2 regions of the Colwellia sp. MB3u-55 genome follow, and region 2 is predicted to be linked to the other one. Evidence: riboswitches for the same ligand, from Rfam matches in the RefSeq annotation. Region 2 holds a riboswitch; the other holds the start of a gene.

Region 1 (19,974 bases), on a different contig from region 2:
TTTGCATCATGATCAAGGCACGCAATGTAGGTAAAGAAAAGCCGGCGAGATAAGCATAAAATAGTGCAATTAAGCTACTAAAAACGAAAGCCACGATACGACTGTTCTTTTTTACCACCCATAACTTGCCTTTTTCAGATAACAGTAAGTAAAACGGACTATAGCTAAAAAACATCAAGATGAATCCAAAAGCACCACTGGCAATTAAGCCTAAGTGTAAGCCAGAAATAGCCATTAAATGCTGTGTTCCTGTTGCTTGTAAAACTTGCCATTGCTCAGCGGTAATTTTGCCACGTTCGCCAAAGGTAAGAGCAAAAATAAAATGGTGCAGATCGTTTGTCAAAGCCAATGAGTCTATTAATTCATTGAGTTGTAGGTACAAATTTTGACGATAACTAGGCTGCGCTGCTATTAATTTATTTTTTGCTGAATGTTTTACATAGCCAGTAGCATGGAGTTCCTTTTGTCTTAACCATGTTTGATAGCTAAAACCGCCAACATTTGCAAAACCATGGGCAGGTTTTACTCGCACCATAAGTTGCCATTTCTGGCCTTGGTTAATCTTAGTAACTTTTTTTAAGTGATACGGTTTAACAGACTTATGATCCCAGCGGAGACGAATATTTATCTTTGATTGAAGTTTTTGTTGATTGACTTCTTCAACAACAAAATTAAAACGTGATACTTGTTTGGTCGTTTCATCCTTGTTTGTTTTACGCGTTAATGACTTTGGAATATTAGCAATCACACCTTTTACCGTTAAGGTTGTACCGAAAAAATCATCTGTAATTAGGCTATTAACTTGCCATATATTTTGATAAACGAAGCCAGCATAGAGTAACCAAGCACAGCCAAAAAAGAGCCCACTATAACTCCGTAACCTTTTGATGAGACAAAAAATGACAGCAAAACAAAAACAAATATAAACTTGCGAAATGTCTGGTACTATCGGTAAGAATAGTGACAAAATAGCACCGATAAAAAATGTAAATAGCCACCGTTCCATAGTGATTAATTTCCGTATCTGTCTAATCGATAAATAAAGCCTAGATAATATAAGTAAGTATATGCCTAAAAAACTCTTCAAGCGTTATATGCCGGATCACAACACCATAAAAAATAATAAACATTTAAAAATTTTTGGTGCGTCATTGCATAACCCCAACTTATGGCATTTAAACCGTAATTCTGTCGCAAAAGCTTTTGCCGTAGGTTTATTTTTTGCCTTTATCCCGGTACCTTTTCAAATGGTTTTAGCTGCTGGTGTTGCTATTATAGTACATTCGAATTTGCCACTTTCTGTTGCACTCGTTTGGATAACTAATCCGCTCACAATACCCGCAATTTTTTATGGCTGTTATATGGTTGGCATCTGGCTACTAGGCCGATCTGAAAAAGAATTTGTATTTGAAGCGAATTGGCAATGGCTGGTTGATAGTTTATCAACTATTGGACCAGCATTTTTACTTGGCTGTGGCGTGCTAGCGGTACTTTTCTCGCTAATAGGTTATTTTTCCATACATGGTCTATGGCGATATTCTGTTATCAAACAATGGAATAAACGTAAAAGTAGAAAGTAAAAATCTGCTCTAGTCTCGCGTTGGTTATAAAAATTATCGGTTAATAATATAAAAGTGAAACCCGCTACATTTGTCCTAACACCTGCGCTGGCTCAACTTTAGTTGCTTGCCATGCGGGGTAAATAGTCGCCAGTAGACTCATCAGTAAAGCCGTACAAACAGTGATTACAACATCAGCTTGGCTTAAGTGAGTGGGAAGAAAGTCGATAAAATAGATATCGCCTGATAACACTTTTACATTAAGAAGTGTTTCTACTGCGGTAACAATATCAGTTAAATTTAATGAGATAACAATACCTAACACTGTCCCCACTAGACAACCCACGACTCCATTAACCAGTCCTTGAAACATAAAGGTCATCATTATAACACTCGCTGGTGCCCCCATAGTTTTTAAAATAGCGATATCACCTTTTTTCTCATTGACCGCCATGATCAGCGTTGAAACAATATTAAAACTTGCTACCGCTATGACTAATATTAAGACAATAAACATCACTAAGCGCACAAGCTGTATATCATTAAAAATATGCCCGTGACTTCGTGTCCAATCATAAATGGCAACATAAGTATCATCAAAGCTATAAGCAACATCACGTGTTACCTGCGGCGCTTGAAAAACATCAGCTACTTTTATGCGAATTCCCTGAACTTGCCCCTTATCGAGATTTACCATTTTTTCGGCATGCTCAAGTGAAAGATATACAGAGTTTTCGTCAATCGTACCGCCAAATTTAAAAATGCCAACAACGTTGACTTGGTGCTTAACCGGCACCGGAAATTTAGCACTCGCTTGCTGGTTACTTTTTTGGGCGATGACATTCGATAGTAACAATTGTAGTGAGTCACCTAACTCAAGTTGTAATTTTTTTGCAACTCCGGATCCGATAATAACACCGACCGTAGGGGTTTCGGTATTTTCATTATCGACGATCGCTTGCCAGCTGCCGGCAATCATATAATCGGCAATAGTAGAAACTTGCTGTTCTAACTTTACATCGACACCACGCACAGCAACGGCTTTGAGTTCACTACCATGTTGCATCATACCGGTAAGTTTTATCACAGGTGCAGCGGCTATCACTTGTGGATGTTGTTGTGCTTTCGCCACGTGTTTTTGCCAGTTATCTATCGGCGTATTAATAGCAATTAGCTCGCCGTGAGGGATAACCGACAGCAAATGTTGCGCTAATGCTCGCTCAAAACCGTTCATTGCTGAGAGCACAATAATCAATACCATTACACCAAGCGCAATACCGATAGTGGAAGATGCTGAAATAAACGAAGAGAAGCCATTACCGTTTCGGCTACGCACATAACGTAAGCCTAAAAATAAACTTAATGATTGGGTCATTTAAAAAGCCTTAACTTTCAAGGGGCGCTAACCGGCCGTGCGATAAACGTAGTTGGCGATCCATTCTGGCAGCAAGTATTAAGTCATGGGTAACAATAACAAAACTGGTGTTTACTGTTTTATTAAGGTCACGTAATAACTGATATATTTGCTCTGCAGTATCAAAGTCTAAATTCCCTGTTGGTTCATCAGCTAATATTAACGAAGGTTTAGTCACTAATGCCCGAGCAATAGCTACACGTTGACGTTCACCACCAGAAAGCGCTGAGGGCCGGTGCTCAAAGCGATGACTTAACCCAACCTGTGTGAGCATTTCTTGTGCAGCAGCTAAGGCCGCTTTAGGTGAATCCCCGCGAATCAGTAAAGGCATTGCCACGTTTTCTTGTGCTGAAAACTCCATCATTAAATGATGGAATTGATAAATAAAACCAATATGTTTATTGCGAAATTTAGCACGTTGCTTGTCAGATAACTGGTGGATATCAACACCGCTAATAAAGACCTGCCCTGAAGACGGAGAATCTAGTGCTCCAGCTATATGTAAAAAAGTACTTTTACCACAACCAGAGCTGCCCACTATAGCAACAAGTTCACCCGCATCTACTGACAAATCAAGCCCGTCTAAGACTTTGGTTTCAATGCTACCTTGATAATATGACTTTGATAATTGCTGACAAAGTAAACCTTTACTCATTTCGTAAAACCTCGGCAGGCTCTGTTAAAGAAGCCTGATAAGCGGGATATAATGTAGCAATAAAACTCATCGCTAACGCTGATAAAACAATACTAAACACATTATTCACTGATAGTTCGACGGGCAAAGACTGCCCTGCTCCCAATAAATTAACACCGAGAAGGGTAAATATAGTGTTTAAATTTAAGGTTAGTATGGCGCCAACCACAGTACCGATAGTGACGCCCCAAAAACCATTAACTAAACCTTGAGTAATAAATATTTTTACCACGCCAAGGCGATCTAGCCCAAGTGTTTGTAAAATACTAATTTCACCCTTTTTTTCGATAACAACCATCACTAAAGCGGAAACAATATTAAACGCGGCAACGGCAATAATTAAGCTCAACATCAACCACATCATATTTTTCTCCATGCGCACAGCAGAAAATAAAGCGCCTTGAGTATCGCGCCATGTCGTAAAATCATACTGTGGATATTGTTGTTTTAAACGTTTGACCACTTGCTCAGCAGCAAAAGCATCATCAAGATACAAACGAAGTTTTTCAACGCCATCACCTCTTTGTCGATGAAGTTTTGCGCCATCTTTACTGTGAATATAGACCAGTCCTTCATCAACTTGTGAGCCAACACTAAAAATACCAGCGATGGTAAAAGTGCGTTGCACCGGAATTCTCCCCATTGGGGTAAAAACGGTTTTATTAGGCAGTGTTAAACGTATTTTATCACCCAAATCGACATCAAGTTGTCTTGCTAACGACTGTCCGATAACAATGGCAAAGCTCTGTGTCGATAGATTATCTAAATGTCCTGATACCATAGAGTTGTTAACAATATTGTGCTGCTCGAATTCAGGCATGATTCCTTGAATGAGTACACCGCGTAATGCGCCAGAATTAGCTTGTATGAGTGCTTCACTTTCCAACAAAGGAGTAACTTCTTTAACTTTAGGCGTAAGTAATAATTGTTCACGTAGGATTTGCCATGTAGGTAAAGCATTGTTTTTGTTTTGCAGAGGTTGATTGGCGACGACAATATGGGGAACTAGACCCAATATTCTCCGTTTTTGTTCACCTTCTAAACCGTCCATAACGGAAACAACTGTGATCAATGATGCGACACCCAGGACGATACCGACAATGGAGAAAAAAGTGATAAAGGATACAAATCCAGAACTTTTACGGCTACGACTATAGCGTAGCCCAATGAAAAAACTGACGGGTTGAAACATTAATTAAACTTCATCTTATGTTATTCAGTAAGAGAACTATTACTCTATAAGTAGCCACAGCATAGCACAGTCAATGTTTTATTTGGCAGCAAAAAAGCCAATAATTAATATTGATAAAAATCAAAGTTAAAAATATTACGATTATTTTCAATTAGTTAAATAAAAAAATAAAAAAGTCATCAGGCTTAATGTACAAAATAAAATACGGCACTGCTGATACATTATGTAAAAATTCATGTCCAAATCTAGTAAAAAGCCCTGTAACCCTTTAGTATCAATGCGTTTACCATTTTATAACCATATTCTTTACTTAATAATAATGAGATTACCATGAAAAAAATAATAACAGGTGCAGTCTGTTCTTCGTTATTGTTGCTTGCCGCTTGCAACGACAATCCAGAAAGCACTGAGACAACTAAGCAAGAAATGCCTATCATGCAAAAAACTGCATTAGCTTCAGGTATCGACAAAGCAACAATGGACTTATCCGTTCGTCCGCAAGACAACTTTTATCGTTATGTAAACGGTGCTTGGTTGAACGCTAATGAAATCCCTGGAGACAAAACGTCAATTGGTGCCTTTTATGACTTACGTGACGAAGCTGATGACAATGTAAAAGTAATCATTGAAGAATTAGCAGCAACAGAAAATTTAAAAATGGGCAGCGACGAACAAAAAGTAGCTGACTTATTCCGTTCATATATGAACATGGATGCACGTAATACTGCAGGTACGGCTCCTATTCAACCATTATTTGATAGCATCAATGGTTTAAAAGACAAGAATGAACTTGCAACATTTTTTGGTGAAAATCAAAAAAATGGTGTCGGTAGTCCGTTAGCGTTTTATATTAGCGTTGACGGTAAAGACTCAACTCGCTATGCCACTCATATTTGGCAAACAGGTTTAGGCTTACCCGACAGAGATTACTACTTTGATGAAACCGAACGCTTTGCCGCATTGCGTAAAGGTTATGTTGCTCATATTGAAAATATGTTCAATTTAGCTGGTTTGAAGAACGGTAAAGCTGCTGCGCAAACGGTCATGGCAATTGAAACTAAATTAGCAGGTTTTCATTGGACAAAAATTGAAACTCGTGACAGCAGTAAAACTTACAATAAATTCGATGTCGCTGACTTAAATACAGTTACTGATGCATTTAACTGGAATGCTTACCTTGCTGCTCAAGGCGTATCAGCGCAAAAAGACATCATTATTAACCAACCTTCATTTGTTAAAGGTTTTGGCGAAATATTTGCAGCAACCCCATTAGCTGATTGGCAAACTTACTTAACTTTCCATACCTTAAGTAACTTTGCTGGTTCTTTAACCGCTGACTTAGATAATGAAAACTTTGACTTTTATTCTCAGCAGTTAAGAGGACAAAAAGAACAACGTCCAATGTGGAAGCGTGGTGTTGGCGTAGTTAACAGCAATTTAGGTGAGGTTATTGGTAAAGTTTATGTGAGCCGTCACTTTAAGCCTGAAGCTAAAACCCGTATGACACAACTTGTTGAAAACTTACGCGGAGCATATGGTGCAAGTATTGATGAACTAGAGTGGATGTCTGATTCAACTAAAAAAGCTGCCCATGTTAAACTAGCAAGCTTTGATCCTAAAATTGGTTACCCAAATAAGTGGGAAGACTACTCCGCACTTGTTATTAAAGGTGATGACTTAGTGGGCAATAAAATGCGTTCTGGTAGTGTTTCTCATCAAAAAGAAGTCGCTAAGTTAGGTGGTCCAATTGATAAGCAAGAATGGGGCATGACGCCGCAAACTGTTAATGCTTATTACAATCCAACTAAGAATGAAATTGTTTTCCCTGCAGCCATATTACAACCACCATTTTTCAACTTAGCTGCTGACGATGCGGTTAACTATGGCGGTATTGGCGCGGTTATCGGTCATGAAATGGGTCACGGATTTGACGACCAAGGGAGTAAGTATGATGGCGACGGTAACATGCGTAACTGGTGGACTGAAGCAGATTTAGCGGCCTTTAAAGTTCGCACCGATGACTTGGTAAAACAATACGATGGCTATTCAGTATTTGAAGACTTAAATGTAAACGGTTCTTTAACACTGGGCGAGAATATTGGTGATTTATCAGGGGTAACTATCGCGTATAAAGCTTATATTGCTTCATTAAATGGTAAAGAAGCACCAGTAATTGACGGACTAACTGGCGATCAACGTTTCTTCATGGGCTTTGCTCAAGTATGGCGTGGAAAAAAGGTTGAGAAATCATTACGTAATCAAGTAGCAACTGACCCTCATTCACCTGGTGAGTTCCGTGCATTAGGTTCTTTATCTAACATGCCTGAATTCTACAAAGCGTTTAACGTTAAAGAAGGTGATGCTATGTATATCGCCCCTGAGAAACGTGTAAAAATTTGGTAAGCCAATGGCTTAGTTAAATAACGTTCTTATTAGAAAAATACTAAAATGCCAACAACTATTGTTGGCATTTTTATTACTGAAAATTCCTTGCCTTAGATTCTATTTATCAAAAACATAAAATCAATGATGTTTAATACCGCTAGATATTGTAAATAATTATAAATCTCGTAAACTAACGCAACGTAAACGTGTTTAGGGAATAAGGTGAGAAACCTTGACTGTTCCCGCAACTGTAAATTGTAGTGACTTAAGAGTTGCCAATGAGTCAGCATACCTATCCACAATAAGATTACCACCATTAACATCAATAAAATCGTGCGGGAATACACGGTAAATTGCTATTTTTTAAGGGACCCCCTTAACGTTAGCCTTGCCTTTTCTCCTCTTTAAAAAAACTATAATTACCCATAGGAATACTCATGGTTGACGAAACACAAAAAAGTGAAAAACACCAAGCACGCATGCAAAAAGTAAAAGACAAAGTTGATGCAAGAGTTGATGCTGCCACTGATGAACGCGGTATATTAATTGTAATTACAGGTAACGGTAAGGGTAAGTCAACATCAGGATTTGGCACGCTAACTCGCGCAGTAGGACACGGTCTAAACGCAGCAGCCATTCAGTTTATAAAAGGCACTTGGGCTTGTGGCGAAAGAAATGTCCTAGAAAAGCTCGGCGTACCTTTTCACGTGATGGCAACAGGGTTTACTTGGAATACACAAGATAAATCAACCGATATTGCCGCTGCTCAACTTGTTTGGAAAGAAGCAAAGAAACTATTAGCTGACGAAACCGTTGATGTTGTGCTACTTGATGAACTGACTTATATGTTGTCGTTTAAATACCTTGATCTTGATGAAGTACTAGACGCCATCGCTAATCGCCCGCCTATGCAACATGTAATAGCCACAGGCCGTGGCGCACACCGTTCACTCTTAGAATTAGCTGATACAGTAAGTGAAGTGCAATCGATTAAACATGCTTTTGATAATAATATAAAAGCACAAAAAGGTATTGATTGGTAATAACTCAGCACCCAGATAGCAGTTCAGCCATGTTGATACCAACTCCGTCATGCTGATACCAACTCCGTCATGCTGAATTTATTTCAGTATCAGCATGACGATATCACGACCGATTGATCCCTTCAGATCACATTTACCACAAAGCCGGCCTATCTTAATTTATTTTAATAAGTAGTCCGCTTAGCCACCATTGCTGCCAGTCACAAGATTAAAAATGATGGTTGCATTTTCAGTGATAAATGACGTTTTACAGATTGTTTTTATCACCATCCGCAACCAATAAAAAATGTATATCACACTGTATTCTTACTCGACGTTTTTATTCATCAAATGTGGCGAGTCATTCAAAGTTTTGCCTCATGTTTTGAATTTAAGTGTTTCAATATAGTTATTTATTAACCTTTTTTCTAGTTCCAGGGCGATAATATTCCTCAGTATTCGCTTTAATGTCAGTGTCATAATAATAAACGTCACGTAAAACACCATCGGAATAATCAGCTACTTGATCAGCAAAATGTGGCGAATTTACATCACCACTCTGCCCACCTGCCGTTATGGCTTTTGCCGTTATTTTTTTACCAAAATTAACAACTGCGACAAATGAGTTACCGCGTGTACCATAGTTTTTCTTTGAGTCATTAAAGGTACGCTGACCATAAGCCGCTAAACTTCCCCAACGCGCAGAAGTAAATGCCACAGGAACACTAGGTTTGTTATCATCAAACGGCTGTACAATGTCTCCTGTTATTCGTTGAAAGCGATTAATTTCCCCCCACGCCATATCCCATTGACCAAAATCAGCGGTCAATTTAGCAAGACCTGCACGTAAAGCATCTAGCTTCTCAGTTGCTGAGGTTTTATTCTCCATATATTCATAAATATTTATTTTATTAGCACGAGCAGGTTCTGAAGACATTCGCATTAACTCACGTCCCCAATAAATTGCTACAGACGTTTCGACACTATCAACAGCATAGCGTAAGTCCCATGCTTTTAATTTCTTCATGGCAGCGGCTAAATCAACTTTATCCTCAGCTTTAGCATTGTCATAAGCTTTCAATAAGCTCGGAATTAATGGTTCGAAAGCGGTTAAATAACTATCGTAAGCAGCAGCTATTAGGCTATCAAGGGTAAAATCCTTACTGTTTTCTAAAACGCGAAGGGCATGTAGACCTCGAGGGTTCTCAGTATAAGTAGACATATATGATGGATAATCTGCTTTTTTAGGACTTTGTGCCCCACTCATAGAGAATGGCCAGTTATTCGTATTTTGTAGCCAACCAACACTAGGGTTAAACTGATTTATTGATTCATCAACGCTGTGAATTCCTTGCCACTCTGTCGCTGAGGTACTGCCATCTAAAGGCTTAGTCCAATCAAACGTAGGATCTCGTTTAGGGATGAAATTACCATGGAAAAAGCCAATATTACCATCAGCATCAGCATAAACCGTATTATTCGATGAGTTAGTATGGTATTCCATGTTTTTCTTATAGCTTGCTAAACCATCTGTTTTAGTACGCTCGTAAGATTGTATCAGCGCCTTCATTGGCTCTTCCATAATAGCCATAGCCACCCATTTATCACCTTCGGCCCGTACAATAGGACCATGATGGGAATGATAAGCAGTGACTTGCTTGGTTGCCATGCCCTCTTCTCCATTCGCTAGAAAGGTTTTGTAAGGTATACTGATAACAGATGTCGCCATTTTGAGCCACTTATCATCATAAAAATAATAAACCCCGTCGTCACGCTCTTCTACAGTTTCTAAATATTCATCAATAAAATCAGAGCCTGTCGAGGTATGCATCCAACCATTTCTTTCATTAAAGCCCTGATAAACAAAAAATTGCCCCCAAGTAACAGCACCATAGGCATTCAGACCCTCGTCACTTTTCATATGCAATTCTGCACGAAAGTAAAATGAAGTATGAGGGTTAATAAGTAACATTGCATTACCCGAGGCTGTATTTTTAGGACCAATAGCAAAACCATTGGAGCCTTGCGGTTCTTTGGTTAAGTCGAGCTTTTCATCAGGAATATTGATTATTTTATCACCATAGAAGTTTTCTAAGCGGTTAAGGCGCGCGCGTTCAATGTCACCACCAATACTGCCTTCAGAAAAAGTTAATGCCATCCAAGGTTCAAAACGTTTCAGTACTTTAGGTTTAACCTGTGGGTGGGTGTGCAAATAATAATTTAAACCATCAGCCCAAGCATTCATCAGTTTTTTTAACCATAACGGGCTTGTTTCATACATGGCTTTAATTTCATCAGGGCGAATAAATAATTTCATCCGTAAATCACGATAAATTTCCGACTCACCTTCTGCCTCAGCCAAACGTCCCATAGCGTTTAAAAAATTAATTTCTATACGATTAAAATCATCTTCCGCTTGCGCGTAGATCATTCCAAAGACAGCATCGGCATCTGTAGAGCCATAAATATGTGGTATTCCCCAGTTGTCTCGCGTGATAGTAACTTTATCAGCAGTTGCTTGCCAAAGTTCTACTTCTGTTGTTTCTTTTGGATTTTGAGAACAGGCTGAAATAAAAATAGTGACAGCGATTATAATTTTCTTCATGTGATACCTTAAAATAAAATGATTATTTCCAACGAAGATAAAAGTAAAATATATTGATCAAAACACCTAGGCAAACTGATTGCAAAAGGTCGAAAAGAGAATAGTTGAAATCAAAGTCAGCTTGCCACGCATATTGGTATACATCAACCTGAAAGATCTAAAATCAAAAATGATCCAACTAAATTTGATTCGATTGTTATCATGAAGTCTTAGCGTTAATTGGATCAGACTTACTACCGATGATTCAGGACTATAGGCTTTTAATCATCGGGGAAAATCACACACACCGTCTAGTTCATAGAGCTTGTAGAGGCTATAGACTTAAAGTGGAGTTAGAAATTAATGAATTGCTAACTATAATGCATATAAAGTGATCATTAATATTGCTTGCTGAAGATCAGAGATTTTGACTGAAATGCAATTTCTAAAAAACAAGTTAATCTGTTTATCGCCTTTTAAAAGGCAACTGTTGAAAATGATGCCAATATCAAACATTATGCGACGTCTGTGCAGCTTCACTCGCATCGACATACACGAAAGTAATAATGCCATGGATTGCTAGGAATGGTCTTGCTGTGTAAACATCGTCACGCCTTTATGTCGATATGCAAGGATGTACTTAAGATGTTTATGAAAAAATCATCACCGTTTATCCTGAACATAAAAAAGCCCATGTTTAAATGGGCTTATGATAAAACGTTACTCTCGGTGCTTTTACATGCTACTTTCTAAACACAAATCCTATTTAAGGTCGTAGCAACATCAACAGATACCTTTTGCTGTTGCTCTGCATGCTGGGCAACAGAACTTAAGCCATTAGTGATATCTCGACTCAAAGAGGCAACTTCAGCCATATTGGTATTAACCGCTGCAGTTGATTGCTGTTGCTGTTCAGTGCCACTAGCAATTTGAGAGGTTAAGGCATTCACCTCTTTAAAGACTCGACCTATTTGCTCTAACGCTTCAACCACTTCGGCTGAATGTGTCAGACTGTCTTGCGTCAATGCTTGACCACGCGAAATCGCCGTTACAGCATTCGTTGATTTCTCTTGCAAACCTTCAACCATTGAATGAATTTCAACCGTTGCTTCTTGTGTTCTATGCGCAAGTGCTCTTACTTCATCGGCAACAACCGCGAAACCACGTCCTTGCTCACCCGCTCGCGCTGCTTCTATCGCTGCATTTAATGCGAGTAAGTTTGTTTGGTCGGCAATGCCACGAATAACATCCAGAACAGAACCGATATTAGAACACTCTGTTTGCAGTAGCGCTAAGTCTGTCGCCATTTCGGTCACTTCTTTAGAAAAAGCTTCAATGGTTTGCTGACTGGTATTTGAAGAAGTTGTCCCGTGCGATAAAATGTCAATAACTTGATTAGTCGTCTCACTTACCTGTGAAGCACTCTCTGAAAGTATACTAGACGTTGACGCGACTTCATCAATAGAGTGAGCCATAAGTTCTATTTGACGGGCAGAATCATCAACGGCTCTCACTGAATCTGTCATTTGTGTGGCCAATAAAAATGACCCCTCTTTTAACGATTCAGACTCGGTTCGCAACTCAGCAAGCACATCGGATAAATCTCCAATAAAAGCACTAAGCTCATTGGTGACTTGAGCGAGCTCATCATTACCATCATCGACTAATGGGCCAGGAGGCGCCTGCTTAGTACTCACAACAAGCGTTAAGTAATGAAGTAAGTTTGTTAATCGAGACGACAGCTGACTTTGAGTAAATATATAACCTGATATTAATTGGGCAATCACTAATAGAGATAATATACCGATAACAAACGGCTTACTTAACTCATCTGTAAATAGCAAAATAAATAATACAGCTAATAATCCAAAAACAGCAGTCGGTATAAGTAATTTCACGCTTAAGCGAGTAAACATAGAGTATCCATGATGTTAGTTTAAAAAAATAGCTGAGATTAAAGCTACTTGTCTTTATTTCCTTATAAATTACCTATTATTTAGCAGTTTTGCTAATAATATTTACTAATTTATGCCATTCAACAAAAATCAGCTGTTATTTTAATGATACTGAGTAACAATTGATTGTGGAACATTCAATGTTATCTGCCAACACTTATAATATTATGCTAAGTGTTGGCGGATAAATAAAAAGAGAAAGATAATAAAGTAGATTCATGACAATAAAGAGTTTGGCTAAAATCAAAGCCAAAATTTATTTTTATTGGGACATAAACCATTTAATTTTTCCTTTAAAACGACATGATTAAAAGTCTTAGCTATTTGCTTTGCTTAAATTCACTTAAATCGCCCTTTTTTAGCTAATAGATAAGTTGATTTCTTCTTAGTCAGGACACCAAACTCAGCTACTTTGGTTATTTTTCTTTTTCGTCCAACGGCTTTCGTTTTTGTATTACTAAAATTTTCGCTCACATAAGGTTGAGATGACTCTGCCTAGTTAAGTTTTCATAATATCGCCAGTTATGGCTAAGTGCCCAACTAAATGGATATACATCATAAATAATTGATATCACATTTATCTTTCACTTCTTGGTGTATTCTCATAAAATCAATGAATAGATTATTTAACAAGGCATTCCGTGACTTCAATTCAACATTTGTTCGACAATAATCAGCAGTGGGCTGAAAAGATAAAAAAAGCAGACCCCGATTTTTTTAAACGCTTGTCAGAACAACAAAAACCCAAATATTTATGGATAGGTTGCTCTGACTCAAGAGTACCAGCCAATGAATTGCTCGGTATGTCACCAGGTGAAGTGTTTGTTCATCGTAATATTGCTAATCAAGTTATCCATACCGATTTAAATTGCCTTTCTGTTATTCAATTTGCTGTAGAAAACCTAAAAGTTAAACATATAATAGTATGTGGTCACTATGGCTGTGGCGGTATTACAGCATCCATTGATAATAAGCGTCATGGGCTAATCGATAATTGGTTAGGCCATATTAAAGATGTTTATCGTTTTCACAAAGAGCGCCTTGATGCCGTTGAAGACCAGCAAACAAAGGTCAACTTACTTTGTGAACTCAATGTAATTGAGCAGGTAGCCAATGTTTGTCATACCACTACATTAGTCAGTGCCTGGAATGCCAATCAAGATGTCACCGTACACGGCTTTGTCTATAATATACACGACGGTATTTTGAAGAACTTAAACGTTTCTTCTAATGGTAAATAACCAATGACCCTAATGATGCCTGACTCACCAAACAGTAAACAACCTTTTGCTCGTGGCGAAGTCGCTTTAGTTGGCGCGGGTCCTGGCGATCCTGATTTACTCACCTTACAAGCTTTTCGTTTCATTAAACAAGCCGAAGTCGCCATTTATGACCGATTAGTAAGTGCTGAAATATTAGCGTTATTACCCGAAAATTGTCAGCGAATTTATGTCGGTAAAAAACAAGCAGAACACAGAGTCCCCCAAGACAAAATTAATCAGTTATTAGTTGATTATGCTAAACAAAACAAAAAAGTTTTACGCTTAAAAGGCGGCGATCCTTTTGTTTTTGGTCGAGGAGGTGAAGAAGCACAATATACCTTAAAAAATGGTATCGCTTGTCATATTGTACCAGGAATGACCGCGGCCTCTGCTTGCACTAGCTATGTAGGTATCCCTTTAACGCATAGACAAGTCGCACAAAGTTGCACATTTATTACTGGTAACGTCCAAGACAATGGTGAATTATCACTGCCATGGCACACGCTTAACGATAATAAACAAACCGTTGTCTTTTATATGGGGATCAAAAGCTTACCCATCATCAGTGATCAACTAATTAAGGCGGGTCGTAAGGCTTCAACACCCGCAGCATTGATTTATAAAGGAACAAATCCAGAACAACAAGTTTACCGAGGTACGTTAGTGGGATTGAACCACTTAGTTGAATTACATGATATAAAACCACCAACATTAGTCATTATTGGTGATGTTATTAACACCTTTGATGAGAAGCGCTTGATGAATTTAGGTTATTTATCACCAGAATAATACTAAACACCTAAAAAATCGTTTAAGAAAATCAAGCTCTGCACTGCGCCAATATTAATCATATTGTTCGGTTTATATTAAGAATTATAATAACAATTACCCACTCTTTTGATAATAAAAATAATAGGAATAGCGATTATGCAGGGCACTGAGAATATCCCAGGAACGGTTAACTTTTCAAACACAGATTTAACAAGTAACGATTTACCAAGATTAGACTCACTAAAATTTGAAATGTTATCGCCGCTTTATGCAAAAAGTAACCGCTATATCACCTTATTCATCACCCTGTTTATTATAAGTATTTTATTCATCGTTCAACTACAACACTTTATTACCTTAACTACTGCAGTAAATAACTTTGTAAGTTATGTTATTTGGGTAATAGCACTGATTGGTTTTATGAGTACCCTTTACACTATAGTTGCCGATAAAAGAAAGTTTTACGCACTTCGCCAACAAGATCTTAGTTATCAAAGTGGCGTTATTTTCCTAAAAACTGTTAGTCAACCCATGCTACGTATTCAACATGTAGAGCTAAAGCGTGGTCCTATTGACCGAAAAATAGGTTTGGCTAAACTGCAAGTTTTCAGCGCTGGTGGTGCATTGCACACTTTTGAAATTCCAGGTTTACCGTTAGAGAAAGCAGAGAGTATTCGCCAATTTATTCTTGATCACAAAGATGTTAACCATCATGGATAAATCAACACCGACGCTAGAGAGCGATGGCGAAGTAACAATTCCCCCTCTTGGCTCGAAACAAAACACCAAAGACTGGCAGCGTATATCACCTATCGCTATTATTTATTTTTTAGCAAAATTTGTGATGGGATTTTTAAGTAATATCGTCGTTTTTTTACCCGCATTATATTTAGGTTACGATAATTTTATTGCACATCCCCATTTGTGGCTACCAATAGGTTTAGCCATACTCGCCATTATTATGATCTCGACCTTTTTAAGTTTCTACTTCTTTCAGTATCGATTATATCAGGATCATATTGAAATACGCTCTGGCGTAATTTCAAAGAAATACGTTAATTTACCCTTTGCTAAAATTCAAAACGTAAAACTAGAGCAGCCGTTGTATTATCGACTATTCGGTTTTACCTGTCTCCAGCTTGATACTGCAGGTTCCGCTATGCAAGAAGCTAAAGTCGTCGCTTTAAAAGTAGACTTTGCCGAGCAACTTAAAGTAGAAATTTTAGCTCAGCATAAAATAGCCCGTTCAACAGTCGCCGATGCAGATGCAGAAACAGTTAATGACTTAGCATCAAAGGATCAAAACAACGAAACTATTTTAAACACACGCAGTATTACAGACCTTATTATTCATGGCTTAACTAACAACAGAATCTGGATTTTCCTTGGTGGCTTAGCACCATTTTTTGATGATTTTGGTCGCTATATTGTTGAATTTTTTAATGGCTTAGGTATCGACCTCGAAAAATTCTTAACGTTTGCTGATAAACCCATGTGGCAAGTTGGTTTATACGCACTAACCTTAACTTTTATTATTTTATTACCTTTTACCTTATTTTCTATCGCCGGTTCTATTATTACTTTTTACCAGTTCACCTTAAGTAAAGTCGACGATCGTTATATTCGCCGTAGTGGTCTGTTAACCAAGTATGAAGTGATCATGCGATTATCTCGCCTGCAAATGGTAGTTCGTCAACAAGATTGGCTTGATGTGATACTCAAACGAATTAACCTTAAATTTGAGCAAAGCAATAGTGCTTTAAATCAATATCAAGCGAGTGCAGAAAATAATCGTATTATTGTTCCATCAATTAATCCTAGCGAATGTTTGGCGTTGGTTAACAACGTATACCCAACTAATAAAATGATGACGGTTGATTATCAAAGCATTAGTAAACGCTTTCTGTTGCGTAATCTTGGCTATATCCTCACCCCAATATTTATTTCACTGTTAGTCTTTTTCATCACTGTTGATAAAACTAATTTATTAATGGCTATAATTCCTGGTTATTTATTTGTTGGTTTGTTAATTTTTATGCGTTGGTTTCGTTGGGGCTATGCTAAAGATGAAGATTTTATTTATATCCGTAAAGGTTATTTTGGCGTCGACTATTACTGTTTTCCTATTTTTAAAACTCAACAAGTTCAGTTTAAACAAAGTTGGTTTCAAAAACGCCACCAACTCAGTTCAATAAGAATAGTATTAGCGGCAGGCGCGCAAGATATTCCTTTTATCAAACAAGAGTTTGCCTACCAATTACTTGATAATGCACTTTACCAAGTAGAAAGTAGCCGCAAATCTTGGATGTAACTAAGATATGAACAGCACTAAAATATTCATTATCGGCTTACCTCGCACCGGCACCACCAGTATTTGTGCCGCTATGCTTGAACTCGGCTATACCGTCGCACACACAGCTTATACGCAAAAAACTTTTGATCATGCACAAGTCATCGCTGATACGCCCATTTTTGCTGATTTTAAACGTCTAGATACATTTTACCCTGACAGTAAATTTATCTATTTGTCCCGTGAGTCACAAAAATGGTTACCTTCGATTAAGCAATTACTACAACGAATGTATATTAATGTTACCCGAGATGATGGTGGCTTTAATACAATTATTAAACGCTGTTACCAAAGTACATTTTCACCATTTACCTTAGATAATATTGAAGATGATAATTTTTTATCATTATGCTACCAGCGGCATAAGAGTGAGGTTGGACAGTATTTTCTTGCTCGCCCAAAAGACTTACTCACTATAGATGTTAGCGAGTCAGACAGTTATCAGAAATTACTCAATTTTTTATCTTTAGCGCAAGGAAATGAATCGGCAAGCTTTGAGCAGCTCAATACGGGTGGCAAAGTGACCGCCTGGAAGGATTTAATCAATAAAAATAAAATAGCGTCTACCAAGAATGGTCGAATAAGTTTACTAACTTATTTAGATGTATCAGGCGAATAATAGCAGCACGTTGAGCTCTATAATAAAGTCAACATACTGCTTTTCTAAATGTTACAAAGCTTCAATTTCAGCGAGTGCTTGACTAAATTCGGCTAAATCTAACTCAACATATGTATTATCATTGGTATCACTAGTTTCTTCTTGCCAATTAATGCCAACGATAACACCGTCTTCACTAAGGTCTTCTAACCAAAATTCCAACCAGTCACTTAAGGTTATTTTAGTCGGAACATATTCCTGCCATTCATCAACACAATGCTTCTGAGCGAGTTCTTGGCTTGACCATAATGGCATAACTTCAGTGTTTTCAAAATTAATAGAATCAAGTACTACCCAATCTTCTGCTGATTTTTCTTGCAGAGCCCAGAACGATTGATTGTTTTTAACGTCGACTAAAAAGGTGCTTAAGATTGTTGAATTCATGATTATTGGTATCAATTAATTAATGAGCAGTCTTCAATTATCTCACACCATCTCATTTGCTAATATAACAATTTATTGTAAAAGTATAAAAAATAAGCAAGTATGAACGGATATGGAACAATAATAATAAAAATACTATATGACTGAAGAAGTTAGATTGAAGACGTTAAGCATTGATGAACTAGAAATTGGTATGTTCGTTACCACCGTAATGCTTAAACACAGTAAAACAAAAGTAAAAAACCAAGGCAGAGTTAATTCTCAAAGCACAATAATGTCTTTAAAAAAACAAGGCGTTACTCAAGTTATTATCAAACTTGAGTCTGATAAGGAACAAAATAAAAATTTAACAGCTAAAGAAGAGAAATTATCAACTGCAGAGTCAGTGACTTTACCTTGCTCATTAAATGAAGAATTTTCACGTTCGTGTGAAATCTATGATGATAGTAATAAAAAAATTCAGGATTTGTTCGACCAAGCGAAAAGTCAAAAAAGTCTATCACCGCAGGCAATCAGTTTGCTCGCCTCAGAGATAGCCAGCTCGGTTATTCGTAATCAATATGCCATAACTATTTTAACGCGTATTCGCCATCACTCTACCTATCAATGGGAGCATGCCACTAACTGCGCCATCTTAATATGCGGCTTTGCACTTTTCCTTGGCTTAAATAAAGAAACCGCTGAAAAAATGACATTGGGCGCTTTATTACATGATATTGGTGTTGCAAAAATACCCAAAGGCATCATTGAAAAACCAGATAAACTGACAGTTAATGAAATGGATATTGTTAAAAAACACCTTGCATGGGGACATCAGCTTTGTAAAAAAGATGGTTTTAATGATCCTATCATTATGGATATGTTGATTAATCACCATGAACGATTAGATGGTTCTGGCTACCCGAGGGGCTTAAAAAAAGAAAAACTTTCTAAACTTGCTCGTATTACAGCAATTATTGATGTTTATGACGCCGTAACAGGTGATAAAGCTTATAAAAAAAGTCAACAACCCATTAACGCGTTACGTTATTTATTAGCCGAAAAAGGCAAGTTTGATCAGCTACTTGTTCAACAGTTTATCAAGTATTTAGGTGTCCATCCGGTGGGCTCACTGGTTAAACTGTCTAATGATAAAATAGCCATTGTGGTTGAAGGTAACAGAGCTGAGCCGCTAAAACCTAAAGTAAAAACTTTTTATAGCTTAAAACTTCAAAATTATATTAATTCAAAAGATTGCGATCTTTCACTTGTCGCTATTACCATCGTTGGCTCGGCACGAGCTGAAGACCATAATATTAACATTGCTAAAGTGATACACGACATTGCCAATAAAGCCTAACGTACCTTAAATGTCCTTTTTTAGGCAAAAAAAAGCCGCGTAAGTTACGCGGCATAAAAACATTTGTAATGGAATAACAAAAGTTTGGTAAGAGCATCGCCCTTAAGAACTAGAGTAATTATACTAATAAATGATTTAATGTAAACACAGTACACTAATAAAATTCAGCATTAGCGCAACTTTATTACAAATATCATCTTAATAGTCATTAATAAGTCCTTTTTAAACGGGGGTATCAGATAATCTTTTTGATAAGACAATAAAAAGCCGAATAAGGATACTCGGCTTTTAGTTAACAACTTTTATTGTCAGCTTGATGCGTTAAGGCGTCATCTCTTCTTGATCTGCGCCTTCTTTATCAATTACTTCTGGTATTAAGTCTTCTTTAGAAATACCAAAAGCGAG
Region 2 (13,261 bases):
ACTGATGAACGCGACTCTTTACGTTTAGGCGCAGAATGGATTCTAGGTAAACATACACTTCGTGTCGGTTATGACCAAGAGAAATTTACCTCGACTAAACGAGGCACTACTTTTACAGGTGGCGAATACTGGCGCTGGCATGTAGCTCAAGATGTTGACGGAGCAGGCGGACAAAGTGTCAATGGCGCATTTGTAACAGCAGGTGAAGAATATATTCGCCATAGAGAAAGTAATACGGGTTCTGCTTCTTATGAAGTTGAAAACACAGCATTTTATATAGAAGACACTTGGCAAGTTACTGATGAGTGGATGGTATACTTAGGTTTGCGTTCAGAAGGCTTTGAAAACCCCAACGGTGATGGCGATTCATTTTTTAAATCTGACAGTGAATTGGCGCCGCGTTTGGGCTTCTCTTGGGATATGGATGGCGATGGTAACAAAAAACTTTTCGGTACGGCCGGACGTTACTTTATGCCAATCGCGGCTAATACAAATATTCGTGCTGCAGGCACTGAATGGAGCTATGAAGAGTACTTTTATGTAGACAGTGCTGATGAAAATCCAATCACTGCTGCTCTTGATAAAGTGGGCGACGCTATTGGTACAAGAAACTCTAACGGTGATGAGAAAGCGCCTGATTCAAGAACCGTAGCGGCAACAAACTTAAAACCTATGCATCAAGATGAATTTATTCTTGGCTATCAACAGCAGGTTGATGACTGGATTTTAGGTGCGAAGGCTATTTACCGTGAAGTTAAAGATGGCATGGATGATTACTGTTCTCATCAGCCATTTATCGATTATGCAACAGACAATGGTTATAATGATTTTGATTATAAATCAATGGCTGGCTGTATGATGATGAACCCAGGTAATGATTTTTCTATTGCGCTGGATCTTAACAATGACGGTAATTACGAGGTAGAAAGTGTTCCTAAAGAATACTTTGGCCTAGAAAAATACAAACGTACTTATAAAGCTTTAGAATTCACTTTCGAGAAGCCTTTTGCTGACGGTTGGTTCTTGCAGGGCTCTTATACTTTAGCTAAAAGTGAAGGTAACTCAGAAGGTTATGTTAACTCGACTCTAGAGCAAGATGATGCAGGTTTAACACAAGACATTGATAATGCATTATTTCAAGATGGTGCCTATGGTGCTTTACCCAATGATCGTCGTCACACTTTTAAAGCTTTTGGTGCATACCAAGTTAATGATGAGATTTCAGTATCTGTTAATTTCAGTTTACAATCTGGTCGTCCAAGAAACTGTGTTGGTTTTATTCCACTTGACGAACTTAGAGATGAGTTAGGTGTTGATGCTGGCGGTTTAGCTAATTACGGTGCTTCATCGTTTTACTGTGGTGGTGTATTAGGTAATCGTGGCGATCAAGGCCGTACTCCATGGGTTAAAAATGTTGACCTAGGTTTAACGTATAAGCCGGAATATGTTGATGGCTTAACCGTGAAAGTCAATGTTAGAAATGCCTTTAACTTTCAAGAAGTCACTGAATACAATGAAACAGGTGACGTAGGCTCGGCTTCATCGAGACTGCCTAACCCTAACTATACGACACCGGTAAACTACCAAGCTCCACGTAGAATTACACTGACTGCTCGTTATAGTTTCTAATTAAATAGTAAAGTTAAACATATTTAAATTAGCCAAGCCGTTCAGGTAAACTGAGCGGCTTTTTTATAGGTGAGTTTAGCCATTTTTTACTATTACATTAAAACATTAAGGGAGAAGCCCCGGACCGCCTTGGTTTTCAACAGTATCAAAAGAACAAAACGAATTAGCAGGTATTTCACCTTTAAATCTAGGGTCCCATTATGATGGAAATGAGGGATTAAAACGTGCGTTTTTTCGGTAAACGTGAGGCTAAATGGGGAGGTAGTTAAGTGCTCATTTTGCTAAAGTGAACAACATTGACGCGCATGCTGTCGCTTATAAGTGCACGGCTATTTGTCATAGTACTTACGCAATATTGAATTTAAGGTTACGCTATGCTTTTTTACACTATATATATTAAGAGGTAATGCTTTGCTACAGCGGACTTTATATTTATTACGCCATGGTGAAATTGCTACACCGGGTATTTTAGCCGGTAAAACAGATGTCGCACTTTCTGAAAATGGCTTGCAACAGCTGTGGGACGTTAGCCAAAAATTACCTGAGATATCCTTTTGTATCAGTTCGCCTCTGCAACGTTGTCAGGTGTTTGCCAAAGCATACTCATTAAAATACAGCATTAATCTTCAATTAAGCGATAACCTTAAAGAAATGAATTTTGGTGATTGGGATGGGCAAACCTATCAAGCCTTGTGGCAGATAAAAGCCAGTGCTGTGCAGCCTTCACTGGGTGATTTTTGGCAAAATCCTTGGCAGCATGCTGTGCCTAATGGTGAAGCTATGGCTGATTTTGCCAAGCGTGTCGATACTTGGTGGCAAGAATGGCTCGCAGACGCACCCGAGGGGAATACCTTAGTGGTTGCGCATGGCGGTGTTATCAAACACTTAATTGCGCGCGTACTTAATTTGCCTATGCCAGGCACGGTTCATATGAGTCATATTGATATTCCTTATGCGGGGCTAGTTAAAGTTAATATTTATACTGATGATAGTGGCGTTGATTGGCCAAAAATAGTGTGGTGATAAGTTACCTTGATAAGTCAATGAGTTCGGTGTTATTGGCAATTAAAACTTGCTATTTTTAGTGAGCAGACGATAATCTCCACACAAAATTATATAACTCATTTTTAATGTGGGAATGTGGTGAAAAACCGCAACTGTACCCGCAACTGTAAAAGCCTTTTAGTGGTAGTTAATAACCATAAAGCTTAAGTCAGGATACCCATTAATTTAGAGTCATTTGCCTATCAAAATGACAGGCATAACCAACAAAGTCGAGCGGGTTTACTCGAACATTGTATTATCGACTCTTGCATTTTTAATAAACTAAGAGATTGATTGTGCTCTGTTTGCCGCTCCTTAAGTGTCAACAGTATGTGAGTAGCAATTTTTGAATAGTCGCAAGGATCAATCCTCATCAATAAATACCGCTAATACCGCATTGCTTTCAGTGCAGCACCTTTCTTGGCATGCCGACAGCCAGCTTATTTTAGATGATATTTCTTTCACCATTGAAAAAGGCAGTTTTACTGGTATTTTAGGGCCTAATGGAGCAGGAAAGTCTAGCTTACTTCGCTGCTTATATCGTTATGTAAAACCCGATTCTGGTTTGGTAAAATTTAATCAAAAAGATATTTGGCAAAAGTACGACGCCTATCAATATGCGCAAGATATCGCTGTAGTTTTACAAGAAACACCCACCCATTTTAACTTAACTGTTCATGACGTTGTTGCGCTCGGTTTATTGCCACACAAAGGTCTATTTACCCGTGAACAAGCCAGCGACCGACTCAAGATAGACCGTGCTATTAAGCAGGTTGGCTTAGTGGATAAAAATTTACAAAATTTTGAACATTTATCTGGTGGAGAAAAACAACGCGCACTTATAGCTCGTGCTATCGTACAAACGCCCAGCTTACTTATTATGGACGAGCCAACCAGTCATCTTGATGTTCGCTACCAAATTCAGGTTATTGAATTAGCTAAATCGCTAGGCATCACGGTTATTGCGTCTTTTCATGACTTAAACCTTGCCAGTGCGATGTGCGATCAACTGCTGGTGTTAGATAAAGGCAAACTGGTTGAACAAGGGTCACCACAAGCTGTGATCACCTCTGAGATGTTATCAAATGTATTTGGTGTTTGCGCGCAAGTCTCTCTTCATCCACAACATAAGGTTCCTCATATTTCTTATTTTTATGGCTACGATACTCAAGACAAAACGGCAGAAAGTAGAGCGTTACCTCATGTTTAAGGTCAATCATTCGGGGATTATTTTTCTGACCTTAGCTTTTGGTGTTATCAGCTTTATTGCGTCGTTATCTTTAGGTGCGGCAGATATCAGTTTTAGCGATGTTACTACGAGTCTACTGGCTAGTTTATCCGCAGATAAAGACGCTAGTGAGGTGATTTTTTATGAGCGTATTATTTGGGAATTACGCATGCCACGCGCTATTTTAGCGTTTTTAGCAGGGTGTGGCTTAGCGGTTTCTGGCCTGATTTTACAAACGGTAACGCGAAACCCCTTAGCCGACCCTTATCTTTTTGGTATTTCTTCAGGGGCTTCTTTAGGAGTCGTTATATCTATTGTTTTACTGGGCAGCACTATTTCTGTTGTAACACCTGTCGCGGCTTTTGTGGGCAGTTTAGTGGCGATGCTAATGTTGCTAATGATCTCTGGTCGTCGGCAAAGTCAACAAGTTGAATCTATGCTATTGGCTGGCGTAGCGTTATCGTTTTTGTTTAGCTCGTTTACTAGCTTGTTACTTTATCATACCGATCCACAAGCGGTTACGGCGATATTATTTTGGACTATGGGCAGTTTTTCGCGTGCGCAATGGTCAATCTTATGGTTTCCCGCGGTCGTTATTATTAGCTGTGTCATTATGATGTTAGCGTATCGACGCCAGTTGAATGCAATGTTGTTAGGCGATGAAAGTGCGACAACCTTAGGTATTAATGTTAATCGCTTTCGCTTAGTGATGTTGGTACTGAGTTCACTGATCACCGCAACGTTAGTCTCTTTGTGCGGCGGTATAGGCTTTGTTGGCTTGATGATACCCCATATTGTACGATTTTTTGTTTCTCAAGGTACTGTTTTTGGCATTATGTTAACGGCTTTAGTTGGGGGTGTTTTTATGATTTGGGTGGATGTATTATCGAGAGTTGTATTAGAAAACCAAGAGCTACCCGTAGGTGTTATCACTTCTGCTTTGGGGAGCTTATTCTTTTTATCCTTGTTGTACTTTCGCAAAAATAAAGCTTAAAGGAGCTATTGATGAACTTTGCTATTAAAAAAGTAACTGATGTGTTTAATCAACAGATCCAGTCGACTATCGATGGAAAAACTAAACCACTCGGCGCATTAGGCCAACTAGAAGATACCGCTAAAATTATTGCCGCGGTGCAGTTATCAACAGTAAATACTGACCAACAATCATTGAGTATTAAACATCCTAGTTTATTTATATTTGCTGGTGATCACGGTGTTGCAGCGCAAGGTGTGTCTATTGCACCGAGTGAAGTGACCTCACAAATGGTTGCTAATTTTGCCAGCGGTGGCGCGGCGATCAATGTCTTTTGTAAGCAGCTTGGTTGGCAGCTAAGTGTGGTAGATACGGGTATTTTATCGCCAATTGATAATTGTTCAGGCGTTATCAATCAACGTTTAGGTAATATCACGGCACCGTTAAATATCGCATCAGCGATGAGTCTAGCGCAAGTTGAACTCGGTTTTGAAAAAGCAACTGCTTTGGTCAAATCAGTTCATGAAAAAGGCTGTAACTTAATTGCTTTTGGTGAAATGGGAATTGGTAACACCACTTCTGCCGCAGCTATTATGGCGGCTGTTATGGCTATTCCAGCCAGTGAATGTGTTGGTCGAGGTACTGGCGTTAGTGATGAAATAGTAAAAATAAAACAACAGGTCATTGAGCAAGCATTAGTGCTTCATCAAGGAAATCTAAACAGCCCTAAAGAAATTTTAGCGTCTTTAGGCGGTTTTGAAATCGTACAAATTACCGCCGCTATGTTAGCGGCGGCCGAACAAGAGATGCTTGTTGTTGTTGACGGTTTTATTTGTACTGCCGCCGCTATGCTCGCTATCAGCATTAATAAAAACGTTAAAAATTATATGATTTTTGCTCATTGCTCGGGTGAGCAAGGTCATCAAAAGATGCTTAGCCATTTGCAGGTTAAGCCGCTATTAAATTTAGGCTTACGCTTAGGGGAAGGCACAGGCGCTGCATTAGCACTGCCATTAATTCAGGCAGCTGCGGCTTTTTATAATGATATGGCAAGCTTTACTCAGGCGCAAGTGACTGATGTTACGGGTGCTAACACTAACAAAGCTGAAGATTAAATGACTAAGCAAACACGCTGGCAACAATGCCAACAACAATACTATTTGTTGTTACTTGCTTTAAGTTTTTTTACTCGTATACCGGTGCGTTTACCTGAGGTGGTAAAACCTGAAATGCTCCATCAAGCGAGCCGATATTTTGCCTTAATTGGTTTATTTATTGGTGTGATCACCGCCTCTACTTTAGTATTGTTGGCGAGCTTTTTACCCATTTCTTTAGCGGTACTCATTTCTATGGCGGTGAGCTTATTGCTTACCGGCGCTTTTCACGAAGATGGTTGGGCTGATGTTTGGGATGGCTTCGGTGGTGGTTGGACTGTTGAACAAAAGCTAAACATTATGAAAGATAGCCGTTTAGGGACTTATGGCGCAGCCAGCTTGTTTTTCATTTTAATGATCAAATATCAGAGTTTAGTGTTATTAAGTAGCCATAGCAGCAATCCTTTATTAGCACTTTCTGTGGCATTGATTATAGCGCATACCTTAAGCAGGGCCGTCAGTACCAGTTTAATCTTTAGCATGGCTTATGTCAGCGAAGATGCACAATCAAAAGTTAAACCTTTAGCGCAGCATTTATCTCTAAAAGGCTTGTTAATCTTATTAATCACCGCAGCGTTGGTGATATTTAGCTTATTACCAGCATTGCATTGTTTAGCACTAATAGGGGGCTTATGGGTAATGCGTCTTTTATTAATATTTTGGTTTAATCGTCAACTAGGCGGTTTTACTGGTGATTGTTTAGGAGCGGCGCAACAAATTTTAGAAGTGGCGGTTTATATTATTTTACTGGTCTTGGCATCTCCTGCGACAACATTTTTGACGGAGGCAGGCCTATGAAAATTAGTGATGCCAATACACTTCATTTAATTTTAGGCGGCGCACGCTCAGGAAAGTCGAGCCTCGCCGAAAGTATTGCCAAACAGGCTGAGTTAGCCGGGCTAACGATATGTTATCTCGCTACAGCACAAGCCCATGATGAAGAAATGAGCGCACGTATTTTACAGCACCAAGACGAGCGTCCTCAACATTGGCAACTGCTTGAGTCGCCTTTGTATTTAGCTGAGGCACTTCAACAAGCATTACAAAGCAGTGATTGTGTGCTGGTTGATTGCTTAACACTGTGGCTCAGTAATTGTTTGTGCCATCAAGATAGCGAGTTTTATCGCCAACAAAAGTCACTGTTTATCGAATTTATAACGCTTTTTATTAGTGATACCTGCACTTATCAATCAAAAAAACTTATTTTTGTTAGTAATGAGGTTGGGCATGGCATTGTGCCTATGGGCGAGCTGTCGCGACAATTTGTCGACCAAGCGGGTTGGCTGCATCAAGAACTGGCGACATTAGCTAAGCAAGTCGATTTTGTCATTGCTGGATTACCACTGACATTAAAAAGTGACGCGTTGATTAGTCAAATATCGGAACAACAAAACTAATGAAAACATTAATGGTGCAAGGCACCACCTCTGACGCTGGAAAGAGTACTTTGGTTGCTGGTTTATGCCGAGTATTTGTAAATTTAGGTTATAAAGTTGCACCGTTTAAGCCACAAAATATGGCTTTAAATAGTGCTGTTACTAGTGATGGTGGTGAAATTGGTCGGGCGCAAGCACTGCAAGCGGTTGCGGCAAAGATTGCCCCACGTGTTGATTTTAATCCGATATTACTTAAACCTAATAGCGATACTGGTGCACAAGTGATTGTTCATGGTCGAGCCATATCAAATATGGAGGCGACCAGCTACCACGACTATAAAAAAGTAGCGATGGACGCTGTCCTTGAATCACATCACCGTTTAGCGAAAGAGTTTCAGCTGCTAATGGTTGAAGGGGCTGGTAGCCCCGCAGAGATAAATTTACGCGCTAATGATATTGCTAATATGGGCTATGCCGAAGCCGTTGATTGTCCAGTGATCCTCGTTGCTGATATCGACCGGGGGGGTGTTTTTGCTCACTTAGTGGGAACACTCGAGCTATTATCACCTTCAGAGCAAAACCGCGTGGAAGGTTTTATTATTAATCGCTTTCGTGGAGACATTAACTTATTAACGTCTGGACTTGATTGGTTAGAAGAGAAAACGGGTAAGCCAGTATTGGGGGTATTACCTTATTTACACGACTTAACGCTTGACGCCGAAGATGCCGTTGCGATTGAAAATAAGGTTGAACAAGCCAAAATAAATATTGTTGTACCGTTATTACCGCACATAAGTAACCATACCGACTTTGATACGTTACGCTTGAACCCGGAAATAAATTTACGCTATGTTAAAATGGGCGAGCGGATAAACAATTGTGACTTAGTGATTTTACCCGGCAGTAAAAATGTTATTTTTGATCTGCAATTTCTTAAAGACCAAGATTGGCAAAGCGATATAGAACGTCATTTACGCTACGGCGGTAAAGTGTTTGGTATTTGTGGTGGCTATCAAATGCTTGGGCAAACTATCAACGATCCTGAAGGTGTTGAGTCAACGATTGAGACGATAACCGGCTTAGGTTTACTCGAACTTACCACTGAATTAACCGCAGAAAAAAAATTAGCTCAAGTCTCTGCCACTATGACCTTGGGCAGTAAAAGTTGTCAGGTCAAAGGTTATGAAATTCATTGTGGTGTTTCTACCATGACGGCTATTGATAATAAAACCCCTGTGCCTCTGTTGCTCAATAAAAGTGACAATCAGACCAGCGATGGTTGTGTTTCAAATGATAATCAAATAGCGGGCACTTATCTACATGGTATTTTTGATGAAGGGGCTGCGACACAATTATTAGTTGACTGGTTAGACAGTAACAATGATATCCAGCAGACGATTAATCTTGATGAACACCGAGAGCAACAGCTTGAACGTTTGGCTAATGTTTGCCAGCAATACTTAAGAATATCAGCGATTGAAGATATTATTAACAACAGCAAAACGACCACACCCTAGTGCTTGAAAAGCGCCTCTTAAAAAGTAAAAGGCTTAATACAATGACAAAAAAATTTATATCCTTCGCCGTAATAAGCTTATTACTGATAGTCATACCCAGTAAAAGTTTTGCTGAGCAATCGGCAAAGCGCATCGTTGCCTTAGCACCACATATTGTTGAAATGTTATTTGATATTGGTGCTGGCGATAAAATAGTCGGTGCGGTTGCCTATTCCGATTATCCTAAAGCGGCGCTAGATATTCCACGTGTTGGCAGCTATCACGGCATGCAAATAGAAAAATTACTGGCATTGAATCCTGATTTAGTTATTGTTTGGAAGTCAGGCAACTCGCAAAGTGACATTGATAAAATGAAACGTTTAGGACTAAAAATTGTTTTTAGTAATCCGCTAGATATTGCTGATGTTGCCACTGAATTACGTTATTTTGGCGGTTTAACTGGGCATCAACAGCAAGCAGAAAGTGTCGCGTTAGCTTATGAACAACGTTTAAAAAAATTACGGCTCGATAATAAAACTAAGCAAGCTATCCCCGTTTTTTATCAACTGTGGTCAGAGCCAATGATGACCATTAATGGCACAACCTGGATAAATCAATTAATTGAAGTGTGTCAGGGGGTGAATGTTTTTAAAGACAACCCGACGCCTTACCCAAAGATAAGCACGGAAAACGTTATTGTAGCCCAGCCGCACTTAATGATTTTACCGGATGAAAATTCAGATAAACCACAACCCATTATTGACTGGCAAAAATGGCCAGAAATACCCGCGGTGAAAAACAATAAGTTTATTCACGTTGATGCAGATTTATTGCATAGATTCAGTACCCGAATGTTAAGTGGTGTTGCAGATATGTGTGAAAAAATTGATCAGCAAAGATAGTGGTTCAATTTACTGAGCTGATTAATAATTTATCTATCAGCTCAGTAAATTAAAGGCTAAGCCAATGATAATTTTGCGCAGCCCCAGCAATGGTAATTACCACGGAAAGTCATGCTTATTACTGACCTTAATTTAAGTCCACTATGCTGTCATTACACGACCAGGTCTGATGAATTACACTTTTCATAATACATCGAGCTACTGAGTAATATCACCGCGGGTTATTCATCTTAAATGTCACAGTAATACAACAAAAAATACCTGCTGAGTTTAGCTACTGCATTAGTGCTGTAGACGTGATTTTTATGACTGTATTATAAGGTTCAACAGGTTATTGGCAGGCTAACAGCAAGAGACACTTGATATAACGTTAAATAAGGTCGTTCTCGTAGTAGTGGGTGAATGCAATTAAATCCGTTAATATTGCGCGTTAACCCACACTTAATATAGCACAGAGTAAAAATACAAAAAGGGCACATAAATATGTGCCCTAAATCAAATTACTTCTTAATGTCTTACCTTTAAGCGAATCTTATTCAATAAAGGCAATGGCAGATGGGTTTAATTCTGTTGCAAGTCTTGGAAATGCTTTAAGGTTAGTTTCAGTATTTATAACATCAACGCCTGGCTTCTCTGGATTGCTTACGCTAAGCCAAAGAAAGTTTGCAGTATCTAAAGCAATATAGCTAATTTGTTCAGTACCCGTAGCGGCTATCTTTTCATTAGCAATAACACCCGTTGTTGGGTTGAAGGTATATACTGTTGAAAGTTCATAATAACTTGGCGTAAAAAATGTTTCACTGGCAACAAAATAGCCTTTTGTTTCGGATACAACTACGCTTGAACCAATAAAAGCACCGGTATTATTTTCAATATCTGCAGCAGACAAAACACTACTCAAGTTATAATCACTTGTCGCTATCGCTTCGATGCGACTAGAGGTTAAATCAGCACTGCTATATGAGTTACGTGTTGTGACATAAACTGTATCTCCTTGACTCACTATACTATGATTCAGTGGGTTTAAGCCTTGAAGCGGAATACCTTTAAGATTATCATTTGCATCAGCATTTGTTTCAATCTCTTGGTCTGTCGCGGTATCAAAAACGGCTACATAAGCTTTGTTTGGTGAAAAAGAGTCAGATAAACGTTGCATAGCAATGAACAGCTTACCATCAGCAATTGTTGCTGAGGCAGGGTTTGGTGTGCCATTACTATTGTTATCAGCGATGTAGCTAGATAGATCTAATTGACCCAATTTGAAATCTTCAAATTGTGTTGCCTGAGGATTAACAATCCAAACTTTGTCTGAACCGTAACGTAAAAGATAAGCTTTGCTTTCATTGACTGACACTAAGTCATAGGGATTACGAGTATTTGAATCACCGGTATCTTGGGTTGTATATGACCAAACTTCTGTATCAAGGGCATCAGCATTATATTTTGAGATAGAATCAATGTTATAACGGCCAATGTGAAAAACGTCTTTATTATAGCTACGAACAGTATAGTCAGAGGCATCTTTAATATAATAGCCTTTAGTGACTTGCTCTGTAATTGGGTCTAAGGTCACAACTTCAGAGCCTGAAAAATCAGGTGCAACTGTTTGAACAACCGCGAATGATGGTGTGTCTTTCACATCACCGACACTCACTTGAATAGCCAATTCACCCGTTAAGTTCTTTTTACTGTCATCCGTTGCAACAATTGTGACGGCAAAAGGACCGACTTCACCGTTGTCAAAATCAGGAGCATCTATAAAGCTTAATTCACCACTTTGTGTGATGCTAAATAAAGCACCTGAATCATCTGTAAGTGAAAGTACTATAGCGTCTCCATCGGCATCAGTAGCACTATAGGTGCCAACAGACGTTGTGTTTTCTTCTATCGTTGGGCTACTTGCGCCAGTAACTATGGGTGCGACATTACTTTTTGAACTTCCGCCACAGCCAGCAAGAGCAACTGTGCCGAGTACTAAACTTAATGGTAATATGTGTTTTTTAAAGCGAGTTAACATTTAAAATCCTTTAATTGTGTATTTTATTTTTAAGCTGCGACCTTGCGATGTTCTATTCGCAAGATCTTGGTATTTATCGTTAAATAAATTATTGGCGGCAAAAGATATTCTATGTTTGCCTTTTTTCCAGTTGACTGAAAAATCTGATACGGTGCGATTGGCTGGATTACCATTACCTACATGACCGTTATTATTTTCAATTCTGTTAATGAGATTGAAGTACAAGTCTTTATCTTTACTTACTTTAAATGACATGTTCCATGCAGAATTCACCTTGTATTTCAACGCTATGCTGTACTGCTGATGATATATACCAGGTAGTTTCTTATTATTAAATGCGACAAATTTTGATGTGGTTTCACTGTCTATAATATTGGCTTGTAGCGCGAAGGATAATTGCGTTAACAATTGATAATTTGTTTGAATTTCAATGCCTAACAAGTCTGCATTGCTGACATTTCTATAGCTACCGACATTACTTGAGTTAAAAATGGCGACAATTGAATTTTCTAATTTTTGTTGGTAAATAGATGAAGATACAGACAGACTTTTGTAAAGGTACTGTCCACCTATTGAGAGTGTTTTTGCTTCTTCTGGCAATAAATTATCATTACCCTTAAAGGAGCCTCTATCACCAAATAATTCGTACAATGTCGGCGTTCTCACACCATTACTTAAGTTACTAGTAACTTTTAAATTACCTTGCTTAAAGCTTAACCCGACTTCAGTTGTCTGATAATTATCATTGGCTACAAACTTAGCTGCACTGGATTGATTAATCGCTATGTTTGAGTTTTTCTCTTGTAGGTTACTCAACAATGCATACGCTTCTATAGGGAGTGCCTCGGGTTGCCACTCAATGCGAGAGCCTATGTTGAGTTGTTCTTGTTTTGCTGAAATATCACATGACGCTATACCATTACATTGTGTTGGTTTTCCGTTGTGTTCGCTAACAGAGCTGAAATTCTGTTTATTAAAACTGACAAATGGCACTAGATTAAACTCGTTCCATGTAAGGTAAGGTTTAAAGCCGATATGTTTTTTTGTTGTTTCATAATCATTAATATCAAGTTTTATCGAGTCGGGACTTGAAATATAACGCTCATCTTTATTTTCAGCGTAGGCTTCAAATTCAATCGAATTTAACCAAGGTGATTTGCTTAACCATTGATGTTGATAGCTATAGCGTAAGTTGTCAGAGTTTAACGTTGAATTGTTTTCAGGGGAGTTGTTTTGGTAATTCGGCAGTGCTTTTTCTTGATCGTTATATTGTACATTGACTCTGATCTGATGTTGATTAAATTGGAATATGTCGTTTATAAAAAAAGACTTTTTTGTAAATTCATTATTTCTTAATGCTTGTCTATCAGACGTATCACTACGACTAAAGCCCGCTGGAACTATAAAATCGTAATCGTTGTCACTGTTAATATAATGACCAC

The links. A riboswitch is a leader RNA that binds a small molecule or an ion and turns the genes downstream of it on or off. The one in region 2 is predicted to bind cobalamin.
Region 1: another riboswitch for cobalamin. It lies ahead of cobO (cob(I)yrinic acid a,c-diamide adenosyltransferase); the one in region 2 lies ahead of H4J66_RS15405 (ABC transporter ATP-binding protein).

Annotation. Positions count from the first base shown of each region.
Region 1 covers NZ_JACGUS010000077.1:12,838-32,811, reverse strand. The annotation lists gene H4J66_RS04330 (DNA internalization-related competence protein ComEC/Rec2) at 1-1,006, opposite strand, end outside; gene H4J66_RS04325 (DUF2062 domain-containing protein) at 1,068-1,580, shown strand; gene lolE (lipoprotein-releasing ABC transporter permease subunit LolE) at 1,645-2,934, opposite strand; gene lolD (lipoprotein-releasing ABC transporter ATP-binding protein LolD) at 2,945-3,628, opposite strand; gene H4J66_RS04310 (lipoprotein-releasing ABC transporter permease subunit) at 3,621-4,859, opposite strand; gene H4J66_RS04305 (M13 family metallopeptidase) at 5,190-7,262, shown strand; cobalamin riboswitch at 7,415-7,559, shown strand; gene cobO (cob(I)yrinic acid a,c-diamide adenosyltransferase) at 7,682-8,287, shown strand; gene H4J66_RS04295 (penicillin acylase family protein) at 8,676-10,871, opposite strand; gene H4J66_RS04290 (methyl-accepting chemotaxis protein) at 11,600-12,766, opposite strand; gene can (carbonate dehydratase) at 13,447-14,046, shown strand; gene cobA (uroporphyrinogen-III C-methyltransferase) at 14,050-14,856, shown strand; gene H4J66_RS04275 (PH domain-containing protein) at 14,995-15,558, shown strand; gene H4J66_RS04270 (PH domain-containing protein) at 15,551-17,149, shown strand; gene H4J66_RS04265 (sulfotransferase) at 17,157-17,807, shown strand; gene H4J66_RS04260 (DUF2750 domain-containing protein) at 17,859-18,230, opposite strand; gene H4J66_RS04255 (HD-GYP domain-containing protein) at 18,370-19,569, shown strand; gene secF (protein translocase subunit SecF) at 19,891-19,974, opposite strand, start outside.
Region 2 covers NZ_JACGUS010000119.1:145,257-158,517, reverse strand. The annotation lists gene H4J66_RS15415 (TonB-dependent receptor domain-containing protein) at 1-1,629, shown strand, start outside; gene H4J66_RS15410 (histidine phosphatase family protein) at 2,041-2,652, shown strand; cobalamin riboswitch at 2,725-2,874, shown strand; gene H4J66_RS15405 (ABC transporter ATP-binding protein) at 3,020-3,883, shown strand; gene H4J66_RS15400 (iron ABC transporter permease) at 3,876-4,895, shown strand; gene cobT (nicotinate-nucleotide--dimethylbenzimidazole phosphoribosyltransferase) at 4,907-5,989, shown strand; gene H4J66_RS15390 (adenosylcobinamide-GDP ribazoletransferase) at 5,990-6,826, shown strand; gene cobU (bifunctional adenosylcobinamide kinase/adenosylcobinamide-phosphate guanylyltransferase) at 6,823-7,425, shown strand; gene H4J66_RS15380 (cobyric acid synthase) at 7,425-8,921, shown strand; gene H4J66_RS15375 (cobalamin-binding protein) at 8,963-9,802, shown strand; gene H4J66_RS15370 (cadherin repeat domain-containing protein) at 10,335-11,819, opposite strand; gene H4J66_RS15365 (TonB-dependent receptor) at 11,820-13,261, opposite strand, start outside.